DNA from 2 places in the Peptococcus simiae genome. Region 2 is predicted to be linked to the other one. Evidence: riboswitches for the same ligand, from Rfam matches in the RefSeq annotation. Region 2 holds a riboswitch; the other holds the start of a gene.
The links. Region 2 has a riboswitch for lysine ahead of ACKQTC_RS02010 (transporter substrate-binding domain-containing protein). Riboswitches for the same ligand answer to the same signal wherever they lie in the genome.

Region 1: linked by a shared signal. The riboswitch ahead of lysA (diaminopimelate decarboxylase) and the one ahead of ACKQTC_RS02010 (transporter substrate-binding domain-containing protein) in region 2 are both predicted to bind lysine.

What each region holds. Positions count from the first base shown of each region.
Region 1 is NZ_JBJUVG010000007.1:5,117-13,215, forward strand. It holds gene argS (arginine--tRNA ligase) at 1-1,165, shown strand, start outside; gene ACKQTC_RS05675 (class II fructose-1,6-bisphosphate aldolase) at 1,177-2,031, shown strand; gene glpX (class II fructose-bisphosphatase) at 2,044-2,985, shown strand; lysine riboswitch at 3,093-3,239, shown strand; gene lysA (diaminopimelate decarboxylase) at 3,327-4,616, shown strand; gene dapA (4-hydroxy-tetrahydrodipicolinate synthase) at 4,649-5,536, shown strand; gene dapB (4-hydroxy-tetrahydrodipicolinate reductase) at 5,538-6,278, shown strand; gene ACKQTC_RS05700 (diaminopimelate dehydrogenase) at 6,330-7,289, shown strand; gene ACKQTC_RS05705 (hypothetical protein) at 7,781-7,951, shown strand; gene ACKQTC_RS05710 (SLC13 family permease) at 8,090-8,099, opposite strand, start outside.
Region 2 is NZ_JBJUVG010000002.1:102,695-110,793, forward strand. It holds gene ACKQTC_RS01975 (metalloprotease family protein) at 1-74, shown strand, start outside; gene ACKQTC_RS01980 (ABC transporter ATP-binding protein) at 42-1,835, opposite strand; gene ACKQTC_RS01985 (ABC transporter ATP-binding protein) at 1,832-3,556, opposite strand; tRNA gene ACKQTC_RS01990 (tRNA-Arg) at 3,662-3,733, opposite strand; tRNA gene ACKQTC_RS01995 (tRNA-Gly) at 3,936-4,007, shown strand; gene ACKQTC_RS02000 (XTP/dITP diphosphatase) at 4,057-4,677, shown strand; gene ACKQTC_RS02005 (glycoside hydrolase family 2 protein) at 4,688-5,821, shown strand; lysine riboswitch at 5,911-6,085, shown strand; gene ACKQTC_RS02010 (transporter substrate-binding domain-containing protein) at 6,150-7,043, shown strand; gene ACKQTC_RS02015 (amino acid ABC transporter permease) at 7,107-7,886, shown strand; gene ACKQTC_RS02020 (amino acid ABC transporter ATP-binding protein) at 7,883-8,099, shown strand, end outside.

The DNA of each region.
Region 1 (8,099 bases), on a different contig from region 2:
TAATGATACCGGTAACCAGGTCAGACTCCTGGGTGCCTCTGTGGAAGCCCGGTATTTCGAGCTTTTAGGCCGGGCCGATGAATACCCCCTGCCGGAAGACGGCTATCAGGGAGCAGATATCAAGGAAACCGCCCAGCACCTCCTGGACAAGGAGGGCGAGGCCTATGCTCAGATGGACCGGGAAGACCGGCTGGAAAAGATGACCGTCTTTGCCCTAAATGAGAAGGTTGAAGGCATCCGCCGGGGCCTGGAAGCCTTTGGGGTTACTTATGATAAGTGGTTTAGCGAAAAAAGCCTTCATGAATCCGGGGCGGTCCAGGCAGTGGTCGATACCCTCCGTGACCGGGGTTATGTCTACGAAAAAGACGGGGCCCAGTGGCTCCGGTGTACCGATTATGGGGCAGAAAAAGATGAGGTCCTGGTCCGGGCCAACGGGATTCCTACCTATTTTGCGGCTGATATTGCCTACCACAAGGATAAGTTTGACCGGGGCTATGAAGACCTGGTTAACATTTGGGGGGCCGACCACCATGGCCACGTGGCTCGCTTGAAGGGAGCCCTGACCGCCCTGGGTTACCCCGGCGACCGGCTCACCGTCATCCTCATGCAATTGGTCCGGCTCTACCGAGATGGCGAATTGGTGCGGATGAGTAAGCGGGCCGGGGAATTCGTGACCCTGGAAGAACTCATGGAGGAAGTCGGTCGGGAGGCGGCCCGCTTCTTCTTCAGCATGCGGTCACCGGACAGTCCCCTGGACTTTGACCTGACCCTGGCTAAGAAGCAGTCTTCAGATAACCCGGTCTACTACGTGCAATACGCCCATGCCCGGATTTGCTCCCTCTTATCCGTTGCCGGCGAAAAGGTTCGCCCGGCGGCAGAGATTGATACCGGTCTTCTGACCCACCCGGCTGAAAGGGCCCTCCTGGAAGCCATCGCTTCCTGGCCTGAAAAGGTGGCCCTAGCTGCTCAAGAACTGGCCCCCTACCACCTGGCCTATTATGCAAAAGACCTTGCCAATGCCTTCCATACTTTTTACAATGGATGTAAAGTACTGACAGATGATGCGGAACTGCAGGCCGCCCGGCTCGTTCTGGCGGACTGCGCCCGTATCACCCTACGTAATGTGTTACTGCTCCTGGGCGTCAGTGCCCCGGAACGGATGTAAAGGAGGATATTATGGCTTTAGTAAACGTAGATACCCTATTACAGGCCGCAGAAGAAGGCGGTTATGCAGTCGGCGCCTTTAACTGCAATAACATGGAAATTGTGCAGGCCATCATCGGGGCCGCTGAAGCGGAAAAATCTCCGGTCATTATCCAGGCCAGCCAAGGGGCCATCAAGTATGCCGGCCTCAACTATATTGTTTCCCTGGTACGGACCGCTGCTGAATCGGCCTCTGTCCCGGTGGCCCTCCACCTGGATCATGGGACCAGCTTTGAACAAGTCATCCAATGCATTGGCCATGGCTTTACCTCGGTCATGATTGACTGGTCCAAGCATGAGCTGGAAGAAAACATCAAGGTGACCAACCAAATTCTTCAAGTGGCCCGGCCCTTAAACATCTCTGTTGAAGCAGAGCTGGGGAAAATTGGCGGCACAGAAGATGATGTGGTCGTTACCGACCGGGAAGCCAGCTTTACCGACCCGGAAGAAGCCGCCTATTTTGTTCAGCAGACCGGTATCCGGTCTTTAGCCGTCGCCATCGGAACCGCCCATGGCCAGTATAAAGGGGAACCGAAGCTGGACTTTGACCGGCTGACCGCCATCAAGGAAAAAGTGCAAATTCCTATTGTCCTCCACGGGTCCTCCGGCGTGCCTGATGAAGCCCTTAAAGAAGCCATCCGTCGCGGGGTCCGCAAAATCAACATCGACACCAACCTGCGAGAAGCCTTTACCGATGGCGTCCGCGAAGTCTTGGCCGAAAAGCCCAACGAAATTGACCCCCGTAAAATTTTAGGCCCGGCTCGGGATAAAATGCAGGAACGGGTAGTAGAAAAAATTCGTGTATTCGGGTCAAACGGCAAAGCGTAAGGAGTCTTAACTATGGAAAGAGAACTGGTCATAGAGTTTTCACGGGTGACCGAAGCAGCGGCCATCAACTGCAACAATTGGATTGGTAAAATGGATAAGATGGCTGCAGATAATGCAGCTGTAGAAGCCATGCGTCATATGTTTCAGACCGTTGATATTTCCGGAACGGTTGTCATCGGTGAAGGGGAAATGGACGAGGCCCCCATGCTCTACATCGGTGAAAAGGTCGGCCTGGGCGGCGCAGAAGTGGATATTGCAGTGGACCCCCTGGAAGGGACCAACCTGGCGGCCAAAAACCAGCCCGGCGCCATTACCGTCATGGCTGTAGCCGACGCCGGCGGCCTTTTACATGCCCCGGATATGTATATGGACAAGATCATTGTTGGCCCCGGTGCCAAGGGGGCCATAGATATTGAGGCCTCTGTTGAAGAGAACTTGAAAAATGTAGCCCAAGCCTTAAATAAACCCCTGGAAGACTTAACCGTTTGCCTCTTGGACCGGCAGCGCCACGAACACATTAAACAGGCCGTCAAGGCCCTGGGCGCTCGGGTTCAGCTGATTACCGATGGGGATGTCTCTCCGGCCCTGGCCTGTTGCTTCCCCGAAAGTGGAATCGACATGGTCCTGGGGATTGGCGGGGCCCCGGAAGGGGTCCTGGCTGCAGCAGCTGTCAAGTGCATGGGCGGAGATATGCAGGGGAAACTGGCCCCGGAAAATGATGAACAGGTGACCCGGGCAGAAAGCATGGGCACCAGCTGTGATGATGTCCTGACCTTGAGTGACTTGGTTCCGGCGGATGATGTCATGTTTGTAGCCAGCGGGGTCACCACCGGGAGTCTCTTAAAAGGAATTGAGCTCGATGGCGACTTTGTCCGGGTCAACACCGTGGTTTTACGTCATAAGACCGGTACCGTCCGTTTCTTAGACAGCCGCTACCGCCTACCCTTAACCTAAGCGGGCAGGTTGGAAAGCGGCCTTTCTCCGGCGACAGGTTACTGTTATATAAAAGAGCCTTGACAGGGGTCAGGCTATCTGCTAGAGTATTGATACAAACCCATACAAGATGTGCGAGAGGACGCGAGTGCGATGAGTAGGGAAGTCCCGAAAGGCATGCTCGCCGAAGTGCCAAGGTGCTGGGCTTATGTCGAATAGGCATAAGACTGTCGCTGAAAGGTTGCCCAATCTTTCAGTGAGGAGCTTTCACATCAAGGGCAAAAGGTATATTTTCAGCACCCATGAGTCAAATCCTTTTGCTCATGGGTGCTTTATTTATAGGCTATTGAAAGGATGAGCGCATGAAGGGATTTCCTGATTTTCAAAATAAAGAAGGCCGGCTGGTGGTCGGCGAATGTACCGCCAAGGACCTGGCCGCTACTTATGGCACCCCCCTGTACGTTTACGATGAAGAGGCCTTGCGCCGCCAGGCTCGGACCTTTGTCAACCACTTTAAAAGTGATAGCTATAAGGCCCGGATTTTATACGCCTCTAAGGCTGCCAGCTTCGCTGCCCTCATCCGCCTGGCAAAAGAGGAGGGGCTGAACCTGGATGTGGTCTCGGAAGGGGAACTCTATACCGCCCTGGCGGTCAACTTTCCCCCGGACCGAATCATCTTTCATGGGAACAATAAACTAGACCGGGAACTGGAAGCGGCTGTAGAGGCCGGGATTGGCTTTGTCGTCCTGGATAACCTGTCTGAAGCCCGCCGCCTGTCGACTATTGCAGACAAGGCCGGGCAGACCGTCGAGGTCCTGCTCCGGGTTAACCCGGGGGTTGAAGCCCACACCCATGATTACATTAAAACCGCGACCAGCGACAGTAAATTTGGCCTTGGTCTGGCCACAGCAGGCGAGGCCCTTCAGGTCATCCAAGGCCTACCCGGACTCCGGCTCCGGGGCCTCCACTGCCATATCGGGTCGCAGATTTTCGCTGACGATGCCTTTATTAAAGCGGCCCACATCATGCTCGACTTTATGGTTGCCTGCCAGGGCCAAGGCCTGAGCATGGATATCCTCGACCTGGGTGGCGGTTTTGGGGTCTTTTACGAGGACGGTGACCAGCCCATTGACCTGGCCCCCTTCCTGGAAGGCCTGGCCCAAGACCTGGAAAAAGAAGCCCGAGACCGGGGCATCCGCCTGGCTGAAGTCTGGCTGGAACCCGGCCGCAGCATGGTCAATAATGCCGGCCTCACCCTCTACACCGTCGGCGATATCAAACGCCTGGCAGATGGCACCAACTATGCCTTTATTGATGGCGGTATGGGAGACAACATGCGGGTGGCCCTCTACCAGGCCGGCTACACCGCTGTCCTGGCAGACCGGCTGGATGATGCGGCCGACAACACCTGGCGGATTGCCGGCAAGTATTGCGAAAGCGGGGATGTCCTCATCAAGGGGGCGCCCCTCCCGGACCCCCAACCCGGTGATATCCTGGCGATTTTAGGCACCGGGGCCTATACCTTCAGTATGTTCTCCGGCTATAACCGCCTGCCCCGCCCGGCAGTGGTATTTGTAAAAGGGAAGGACCACCGGGAAGTGGTCCGCCGGGAAAGTTTAGATGATATTATTGCCCAGGACCTACTTGAGTAAGTCTTGGGGTTACTTAAGAAAGGAAGATAAAGATGTCTGTATTTACAGGTTCTGGTGTTGCGATTATTACCCCCTTTAAAGACAACGGGGATGTGGATTTTGAGGCCCTGGCCAAGTTGCTGGACTTCCAAGTTGAAAACGGCACGGATGCCATTGTCATTTGCGGCACCACCGGTGAAGCCTCTACCCTGACCGATGAAGAGCAAATCGAGACCGTCGCCTTCACTGTTGACCACATCAAGGGTCGGGTTCCGGTTGTCGCCGGTGCCGGTTCCAACAATACCATCCATGGCGAAGCCCTGAGCCGGTCCCTGGAAGCCGTGGGCGCAGACGCCCTCCTACACGTGACCCCCTACTACAATAAAACCTCCCAAAAGGGCCTCTATGAACACTTTGCCGTCATGGCGGACAGTGTCCACATCCCGATTATTTTGTACAATGTGCCCGGTCGGACAGGGATGGACTTAAAACCGGAGACGGTGGCCCGCCTGGCAGCCTTTGACAACATTGTCGCCATTAAAGATGCCACCGGCAACCTGGCCACCACTGTCGACCTGCGCAGCCAGTGCCCAGCTGATTTTGATATTTATAGCGGCAATGACGATGTGACGGTACCTGTCCTATCCTGTGGGGGCGCCGGGGTTATTTCTGTCCTGGCCAATATTTTTCCTAAAGAGGTCCATGACATGTGTGCCCTTTGGCAGCAGGGGGACCAGGCCGGGGCCTTAGCCATCCAGTGCCGTTTCCAAAAGTTGGTCCATATTTTATTCTCTGAGCCCAACCCGATTCCGGTAAAAGCCGCCGTTCATATGCGGGGCCTGCCGGCTGGGGGCTACCGGGCACCGATGACCACCCCGACTGACGCCACCATTGCAGCCCTCAAGGTTGAAATGACCCGTCTCGGCGCACTGGAGGGCTAAGATGAAGATTATTTTAAGTGGGGCAACCGGGGCCATGGGCCGGATGGTCGCCGACCAGGTCCAGGCCTATGAGGATATGGAAATTGTCTTTGGCTGGGCCGGTAAGCCGGAGCAAGGCGGCCCCTTTCCCATTTCAGCCCAGCTGGAAGAGGCCCCCGCCGCAGACGTCATCATTGACTTTTCCAATCACGCCACCCTGACAGACCTGCTGGCCTATGCCCGGCCCAAGGGCCTGCCCCTAGTCATAGCGACAACCGGCCACACCGAAGCGGAAATGACCCTGATGGAAGAGGCTGCCAAAGACCTGGCTATTTTCCATAGCGGCAACTTTAGCCTCGGCGTCCATGTGCTGAAACTCCTAGCCCGGCAAGCCGCCAAGGCCCTGCCGGACTTTGACATTGAAATCATTGAAGCCCACCACCACCGCAAGGTGGATGCCCCCAGCGGGACGGCTAAGATGCTGGTTTCAGCCATCCAGGAAGAAAGACCGGATAGCCATGTGGTCGGTGGCAGAGAAGGCCATGTCGGCGCCCGGCCCCTGGATGAAATCGGCGTTCATGCCGTCCGTGGTGGCAGCATTGTTGGTGAGCACACCGTCCTCCTGGCCGGCCTTGATGAAATGATTGAAATCAAACACACCGCCTTGTCCCGGGCCATCTTTGCCAAGGGCGCCTTAGCGGCCGCCCAGTTTATTGGCCAGGCCCAGCCCGGGATGTATAATATGGATGATATGATTGGTTAACCCTAAAGATAGATGAGCAAGAAGAAAGATAGATAAGAAAGAAGGACCAGTATGAAAATTGCTATTGTTGGCTATGGAAACTTAGGTAGGGGCGTTGAAACGGCCCTCTTACAACAGCCGGATATGGAAGCGGTCGGCGTCTTTACCCGGCGAGACCCTGCCAGCCTGACCAGCCAAATCCCGGCCTATGCCTTAAAAGACCTGCCCCAGCATGAGGTGGACGTAGCGATTTTATGTGGCGGTTCAGCCACAGACCTCATCGAGCAGTCGCCGGATATCGTCCGCCACTGCAATATTGTCGATAGCTTTGACACCCATGCCCGGATTCCGGAACACTTTGCCCATGTGGACGCCGCTGCCAAGGAAAGCGACCACGCCGCCTTAATTTCCACCGGCTGGGATCCAGGCTTATTTTCCCTGATGCGGATCCTGGGCCTGGCAGTCCTCCCCAATGGAAGCGTAGACACCTTCTGGGGCAAGGGGGTCAGTCAAGGCCACTCCGATGCCATCCGTCGGATTCCCGGTGTGGTCAAGGCTGTCCAGTATACCATCCCAAGAGAAGAGGCGGTGGCCCGGGTTGAACAGGGGCAAGGGGAAGGTCTGACCGCCCGCGACAAGCACCTCCGGGAATGCTTTGTCGTCGCCGGCAGCGAGGCAGACCAGGAAGCCATCCGGCATACCATTGTCACCATGCCCAACTACTTTGCCGACTATGATACCGAAGTCCACTTCATCGATGAAGCCACCTTCGATGCTAACCATACCGCCATGCCCCATGGGGGACAGGTGATCCGGCACGGTCATACCTCTGAAGGGACCCCCCAGGTGATGAAGTTTTCTCTGGACCTGGCCTCTAATCCGGAATTTACCGCCTCCGTCAATGTGGCCTGCGCCCGGGCCCTTTACCGGGCCTACCAAGAAGGCAGGCGGGGCTGCATGACCATTTTTGACCTGCCCCTGGCCTATCTTTTGCCGATAAGTGCTGAAGAATTAAGAGCCAACTGGTTGTAATATGCAAAAAAATAAAGATATATAACTAAAAAGTTTTAATAAGTCCTTTAAGAAATCCCTTAAGTGCGTCCGCCCTTAAGGGATTTTTGTATGCCATGCTGTTATTGTCCTTGTGGTAAAGAAAAATGCAGCGAAAATGAACACTTGATACGTACTATAAATAACCTTCTTGCAAGGGGGTGGGGGCTTGCAAAAGAAGAAAATTATAAAAAATACAAAAGAATATCCGGAAAAAGAAACAAAACGCCAACAATAATACCACAATATTATACGGTTAACAGATAAATAGGGCTTTTTGATTATATAAAGATTTTATTAGGAATATTTATATGGCCCTCCCTTGCAATGTGACGAGTGAAATGCTATTATAGTGGTGAGGAGAGAAACACTATAAAGAATACTGTCTTTGTCCTCGATAGAGGAACTTTAGATGCAAAAATAAAGTTCACGCATTTATTTACTTTTCTACATTATATAAGGAGGCCATACTCATGCAAAAAGCATCATCTATCCGCAACAACACACTTAAAGTATTACTTCCGGTGCTAGCTATTTTAGGTATTGTCTTCGCAGCTCCTCTGGTAGCATCTGAAGGCGAATCTACAAGTCAACAAGTGCCCACTTGTGAAACCCAGGCAACTGCCTTAGGTATGTTCTATTAATCGATTTTTTTCAAATACACGAAACGCTTGGTCCAGTACCGAGCGTTTTTGTGCTTTTTCGAGCACAAACAAAAGGCCTATCGGTGGATAGGCCTTTTGTTTGTATTGAGGGCTGGCTTTAGGATGAAGACGGATGCCTTAACCGGTG
Region 2 (8,099 bases):
ACAATACCCTTGTACAGGTGCCCAAGGAGGCCTATGTCCAATTATCCGGCTGGCACAGCTATTGGTTCCGCTAAGTCCTGGCTGGCGTGCATTCGGGCATAGACGCCGCCTTTTTCCAGGAGGGTCTGGTGGTTGCCCTGTTCAACAATCCGCCCGTCATCGATAACGATGATGTGGTCTGCATTGCGGATGGTAGAGAGGCGGTGGGCAATGATCATGGTCGTCCGGCCCCTAGTCAGTTGGGCAAAGGAGGCCTGGACCAGCTTCTCTGTTTTGGTATCAATAGAAGAGGTGGCCTCATCTAGAATGAGGAGGGGCTTGTCGGCTAAAATGGCCCGGCTGACGGCCAGCAATTGCCTTTGGCCGCCGGATAGGTTGCTGCCGTTATCCTTTAGGATGGTTTCATAACCGTGGGGCAGCTGGCGGATAAAGTCATCCGCCCCGGCTGCCTTAGCTGCTGCAATGACTTCAGCCTTCGTGGCCTCCGGTCGACTGTAGCGGATGTTATCGGCGACACTTTCCGTAAAGAGGAAGGTGTTTTGGAGGACAAGGCCAATCTGGTCCCGGATAGACTGACGGGACAACTGGCTGGTGTCCTGTCCGTCCAGGAAAATAGTCCCCTTATCCGGGTCATAGTAGCGGTTGAGCAAGGAGGCAATGGTCGTCTTGCCCGATCCGGTTGCCCCGACCAGGGCCACTGTTTCCCCGCTGGGGACTTCAAAGGAAATATCATGGAGGACCTCTTCATCATCATAGCTGAAAGAGACCTGGCGGTAAGAAATAGCACCGCCCTTGAAGTCATAGGCCTTGAGGCCGGTATCATCTTCCGGCGGGCTATCCAGGAGGTTGAAGATCCGTTCAGCGCCGGCAATGGCCGCCTGGATGGTGTTAAAGAGACTGGCCAGGTCGTTGAGGGGGCGGGTAAACCGCCGCATGTACATCAAGAAGGAGAAGAGGATCCCCACCGTTAATTGGCCCCCTGTAATAATCAGGTAGCTACCGATGAGGGTAACGGTTAGAAAGACGAGGTTATTCAGAAAGTCGGTAATCGGTTTCAGGACCGAAGCAGCCTGGGCTTTTTTGTAGGCATCTGCCAGGTCGTCATTGAGACGGATAAAGTCCTTCTGGACACTTTCCCGGGTATCATAGAGGAGGAGCATTTTTTGAGCGGAGATATGCTCTTCCGCATAGCCATTGACCGCCCCCAAGTTTTGCTGCAGGGCCCGGTAATAGCGGGATGAAAAATGGATGACCACCCGGGTGCTGATAAAGACGAAGGGGAGGACCAGCATGCTCCAGCCGGTAAGGGTAGGCGATAGGAGCATCATAGCGATGAAAATCCCCACCAGGTTAATGAGGGCCTCTAGGACAGAACTCACACTGGTGGCTAGGGTCTGGTTGATGCTATCAACATCATTGGTCAACCGGCTCATCAGGTCACCGGAGCTCTGGCGGTCAAAATAAGACAGGGGGAGGCGGAGGAGCTGGGCAAAAATCGAGGCCCGTAAGGACTTGGAAATATTTTGGGCGACGAGGGCCATGATCCTGGTATCCAGGTAACTGAGGGCAGAGGTGGTTATAAAAAGGGCAATCATACCCAGGGCCAGACGGCCGAGCCCTTCCAGGTCCATTTGTAAGATATACTTATCAATGGCCAGGCCCATCAGGTACATGCTGAAGATGGTCAGGGCGGTGACCAAGGTGTTGGCAATAGAGGCCAGGATGATCATGCCCAAGGAGGGACGGAGGGTGCCGATGAGGCGTTTAAGGGTTGGCCAGGTGTTTTGGGCGGGCTTGGGCCCTGCCATGGCCTTTTTCTGCCGATGTCTACTCATAGCGTCACCTCTCGGTCAGACTGGTTCAGGGCAATGGCTTGATAGGTGGGGCTCTCTTCCAGTAAAGCCTCATGGGACCCAATGGCTTCGATGCGGCCACGGTTCATAACGATGATTCGGTCACACCGCTTCAAGGTGCTGATCCGTTGGGCGATGATAATCTGGCTTTGCTCGGTCTTATGCTGGTCCAGCTCATCTAAAAAGCGCTTTTCCGTCAGGACGTCTAGGGCGCTGGTGCTGTCATCCAAAATCAGGACCCGGGGCTTTTGTAAGAGGACCCGGGCAATGGAGAGCCGCTGTTGCTGGCCGCCGGACAAGTCGTTCCCCCGCTGCTGGATGGCCGTGGATAGGCCACCCTCCCGGTGGATATAGAGCTCCTGGGCCATCGCCTGGTCCAGGGCTTTTTGCATATCTGTCGCACCGGCCTGGGGGTTGGCGATTTTCAGATTTTCTTCAATACTGCCGGAAAGGACGGTATTGTCCTGCTGGACCAGGCCAATGGCTTGCCGCAACTGGACCAGGTCCAGCTGGGGCAGGGGGACTCCGCCAAAGGAAACAGTCCCCTCTTGGGGGTCATAAAAGCGGAGCATTAAGCCGACCAGGCTGGACTTACCGGACCCTGTCGGCCCAACAATGCCAATCCGTTCATTTTCCCGGATGGTCAAGTGGATATCCCTTAAGGTATCCTCAGCAGCCTCTTCATCATAGCGGAAGGAGACATGGTCAAAGTCAATCTGGTAGCCCTGGGCTTCTTTGCCGCTTGCAGGCGATTGGATGCTGGTTTCTGTATCAACCACTTCCTGGATCCGTTTTAAAGAGGCCTGGGCCTGGGAAAACATATAAATAACAAAAGAGCTAATCATGACCGCCATTAAAATTTGAGACAGATAAGTGGAGAAAGCCATGATTTTCCCGACCTCAAGCTGGCCGGCATAGACTTCATAGCCCCCCACCCAGAGGATGGCGACGCTAGAGAAGTTGAAGGTCATCATAATAAAGGGGGACATGAGGATCATCAGGAGGGCAGACTTGAGCTGCCAGTTGTATAGGTCATCATTGGCCTTGCTAAAGCGGATTTTCTCCAGGGGCTCCGCCAAGTAGCCCTTGATAATCGGCATGCCGAGGATGCTTTCCCGGGCAATCCGGTTTAAGGCATCCAGCTTTTCCTGGACCACCGGGAAGACCTTGACGGCCCGGACCAGGACAATGGCGATAATAGCAATGAGGACAGGAATAGCGATACAAAAGATCAGAGACAGCTGGCGACTCAGCCGGATCGCCATAAATAGGCCCCCAGTCAATAAGAAGGGGACCTGTAAAAAGGTATTCTGGATGGATAAAATCACCGATTGGACATGGCTGACGTCATTGGTCATCCGGGTAATGAGGGTGGGGACGGAAAAGCGGTCTAATTCTTTGTGGGAAAAGGTCGTTATTTTTGAAAAGAGGGACAGCCGGATCCGTTGGCCGGCCCGCGCCGTTGTCCGGGCAGCCATATAATAAGAGATGATTCCGGCCAAGAGACCGCCGATGGTTGTTAAGAGCATGAGCAGGGCTCTTTCTTTGATGTAGGCCAGGTCCCCGTTGGCCACCCCGTTATCGACAATCTGCGCCATCAGCGTGGGTTGGAGTAAGTCTGCAGCGACAGATAGGAGCATAAAGGCCGGGGCAATCAGCAAAAAAAGTGCATCTTCTTTGATATACTTCCAAATAAAAGCCATAGGACACCTCCATATCCTGGGATAAATTACCAAATAACCAAGGAAGGTAACCGATAAACATCTATAAAAAAGAAAAAAGTGGTCTGACAATCAGACCACTTGGACCACGCCCGATAGGAGTCGAACCTACGCTTTTGCCTCCGGAGGGCAACGCTCTATCCACTGAGCTACGGGCGCTTAACGATTGATATTATAGCCTGAATGAAGTGATTTGTAAAGGGGTCGTTTTCATAAGATAAAAAGAAATTAAGCTTGACCTGGCGGTGGCCGGTGGGGCCTTTAAGAAAATTAGATAAAAGACCATCAATTTTTTGTAAAAAAAGGCTTGCATTTTTTCTGGAGTGTGATATTATGTAATAGCGCCAGAGATGAGCGCTATGCGGAAATGGCTCAGTGGTAGAGCATCGCCTTGCCAAGGCGAGGGTCGCGAGTTCGAATCTCGTTTTCCGCTTCCAGCACCCCAAAGGGTGCTTTTTTTGTATCTAAAATCAGGAGGGTCTATGATTAAACTGGTACTTGCCACCCATAATGAAAAGAAAAGAAAAGAAATGGAAGCCCTACTCGCCCATCTGCCCTTTGAAGTAGAGAGCCTAGCCGCTTATCCGGCTGTAGGCGAAATCGTTGAGGACGGAGAGACCTTTCAGGAAAACGCAGCCATTAAGGCGCAAACCGTCGCCCGTCTGACTGGCCAGCTGGCCCTGGCCGATGACTCAGGCCTGGTGGTAGAGGCCCTAGACGGAGCCCCTGGGATTTATTCGGCCCGGTATGCCGGGTTCGCCCATGATGACGCAGCCAATAATAAAAAATTATTGGCCGATTTGGCTGATACCCCCAATGATAAGCGCCAGGCCCACTTTGTCTGTGTCTTGGCTCTGGCCTTGCCCGACCAATCGCCTATTTTTGTCGAAGGGCGGCTGGACGGGGTCATTCTCCGGTCGCCGGCCGGGGCCAATGGCTTTGGCTATGACCCCCTCTTTTTAGTCCCGGAAGCCATGAAGACCTTGGCTGAGATGGGGCCAGCGGAGAAGAATACTATTAGCCACCGGGCCCGGGCCTGCGCCAAGGCTGTCCCTATTCTCCAGACCTTTGCTCAAACCGGCCACTTGGCCCAGGAAGGGTAAGGGCAGGGCCATGAAGCAGACAGCTAGCCGCTTATTCTTGTCCCTGGCAGGCTACTGGCTATCCGACCAGGCCCAGCAAGCGGTTGCCTTTCCCTCGCCCAGCGGACCTGCCTTTTCAGCCTTAGGAGAAGAACAAAGCTACCGCTACCGCTTCATCTTACCGGCGGCCTTTTTAGGCCAACGCTGCGCTTTTTTTTGCGAAAGCATGGCTGCGCCGGCCTATATTTATATGAATGGCGTCCTGGCTCACATCCACTATAGTCCGGGTGAAGCGGTTGAATTTGCCTGCAATGACTTACTCCAGGTCGGCGACAACCAGTTGGTCATTCGCTTTGTCAACCTGCCGGATAAGGATACCTGCCCCTTGTTGCCGCCGCTCAATATAGCTGCAGAAGATTGGCTGGCCTTAGCTGCTCCCCTTGGTATGCCGGCAGCAGGTGTCTTTGGCTCCATTGGCATTAAGACGACGCCCTGGTCCTATATTTCTAACGGTTACCTGACCAAAGAAGAGGGGCACCTGGCCTTCCAACTGGAGGTCCTCGGCCGTCTGGATCAGGTCTATGTCTTTCTGCTGAATGAAGATGGGGAGGACCTTTACACAGGTGAGGGTAAGCGCCATACCATACCGGACGGTCTACTCCAGGCCTGGTCCCCGGACCAACCGACCCTCTACCAGCTGGAGGTGCAGGCCATCGACAATGACCAGCTCATGGACCACTGGCTTCTACCCTTTGGCTTACTGGCTCCTGGACCCGACATAGACGGGAACCTCCCCATCCTATCCTTAGAGACCTTTTGTCAAGAGCAGACCGGTCCGCTGGTTCAAGCCCGGGCCGGCTACCTCCGCTTAGATGGTCTAACCCAGGCTGACCCCTACCTAGCCCTCTGTGACCAGATTGGCCAGCAGGTCATCCTGGACCTGCCACCCGTTACGATCTACGCCCAGGGCATCGAGGGGGCCAGGCGGCGCAATTTACTGGAAAAGTGGTTAAGGCGGTATGGCTGTCATCCCTGCATCCAAGCTTGGGGCCTTGGGGAAAATAGCAGTGGATTTTCTGCAGCAAACCTTGCCGCCTATAGGGCCCTGGTTGACCAGCTGGATCCCTTCCGGCGTCCCTTATTGACCAGCTTTTCAGCAGAGTGAAGGGAGCGCCTTTTGTGACTAATGACAAGTATTGATAACTTTCAATTGACGCCCATGCAAATGTATGTTAGCCTTAAGGCAATATCATATTGTAATGCAGAGGTTGCGAGGACAAAGAGTCGGCTGCGGAGGCGAAAAAGCGCCATTGAAACAGACCTAAAGGTGTCTTCGCCGAAAGAGAGGGTGCTTTCTTCACTTCTTTCTTGGAACTAAACTCAATAGGTTTAGGGCTGTCAATGAATCCATTGTTGTGCTGCAAAACTGATGCATTACACCACAAGCAATTGTGGTGTTTTTATATGGTAAAAAAAGAGGAGGTTTCAGGATTATGAAACTAAAAAAATTAATGGCAACTGTACTCACCCTGGCTTTAGCTGTATCTGTCACCGCCTGTGGCGGTAATGGTGCGAGCGAAAGCGCTGCTACATCTGAACCGGCGGCGTCAACTGCAGCGACCGATGGCGGCCTTCAAACCGTTGAAAAAGGGAAGTTAACCATTGCCATGGAAGCCCAATACCCGCCCTTCAACTGGACCCAGGTCGATGACAGCAACAATGCTGCGCCGATTAAGGGGACCAATACCTTTGCCAATGGCTATGACATCCAAATGGCTCAATTGGTTGCTAAAGAACTCGGCTTAGAATTACAAGTGGTTAAACTGCCCTGGGATTCCCTGTCTCCGGCTGTCCAATCCGGTACAGCTGACTTGGTTATGGCCGGAATGAGCCCGACAGCTGAACGCCGGAAAACGGTGAACTTCTCTGACCCCTACTACCTCAGCCAACTGGTTGTTGTCGTCAAAGAAGACAGCCCCTATGCTCAAGCCAAGACCAAGGAAGACTTCAAGGATGCTAAGGTAACGGCTCAAGTCAATACCTTCCATGCTACCGCCCTCAAACAATTAACTGCAGCAAAAATCCAAGACCCGATGAAGGACTTCAGCACCATGCGCGAAGCCTTAAAATCCGGCATCATCGATGGCTATGTTTCTGAAAAAGTAGAAGGCTTATCTGCTCAAAACGCCATCAAAGGCTTTACCTTTGTTGAATTTGACGAAGCCAATGCTTTTGAAACAGACCCTAACGACATTGCTATTGCTGCAGCTGTCAAAAAAGGCAATGACGCCCTGATGGAAGCAGTTAATAATGCCCTGAAGAAAATCAGCGATGAAGACCGTGAAGCTTTGATGGAAAAGGCCATCAAGGAACAACCTGCTGCATAAGCGACTTGACTCCATGGACTGCCCTTATATAAGGGCAGTCTCTTTTCTGAAAGGAAGGCTATAATGGCATTATTAGAACCCATTTCCAATATATTGGCCAATTATGGGAACTGGTACTTGCGTGGCATCGGGGTAACCCTGCTTTTGGCTGTCGTTGGGACGCTGGTGGGCCTGGCCATCGGCATGCTGGTAGGGATGTACCGGGTCATTCCCATCGAGCGCCAGTCTAACAAGGTCCTGGTGACCCTGTATAAAATCGGTCGCTTTCTGACCACCTGCTATATTGAATTTTTCCGGAGTACCCCCATGATGGTCCAGGCCATGTTCATCTACTTTGGGATTGCAGCCGGCCTCTTTGGTGTCCAACTCAATGTTCTGACGGCCGGGCTGCTGATTATTACCATTAATACCGGGGCCTATATGGCAGAAATTGTTCGGTCCGGGATTATTTCTGTGGATAAGGGCCAGTATGAGGCGGCCCATTCGGTAGGCCTGAGCCACTGGCAAACGATGAAGGGCATTATCATGCCCCAGGCCCTGCGTAATATTTTACCGACCATCGGTAATGAATTTATCATTAACATGAAGGACAGCTGCGTCTTATCCATCATTGGGGTAACGGAGATTTTCTACACCTCCCAAACCATCGGTGGGGCCATGTTTAATGTAGGCCCGCCCTTTCTCATTGCCTGTGTCATCTACCTAGTCTTAACCCTCGTGACCACCCGGATTCTGGGTTTAATTGAACGTAAGATGGATGGCAGCGACCACTATGAACTCATGGTTGACTTAGATGGCAGCGCCTATATGAGTAACCTGGGCCAAGGAGGGCAAACAAAATGACAAAAGCTGTTCTTCGGATTGAGAAATTGAAAAAATCCTTTGGTTCCAGGGAAGTACTGCGGCAAATTGACCTGGAGGTAGCTCCCGGTGAAGTGGTCTGCCTGATTGGGTCATCCGGGTCAGGGAAATCAACCCTGCTTCGCTGCATCAACCTTTTGGAGCAGCCGACCGGCGGCGCCATCTACTTTAAAGACCAGAATATTTTAGCAGACC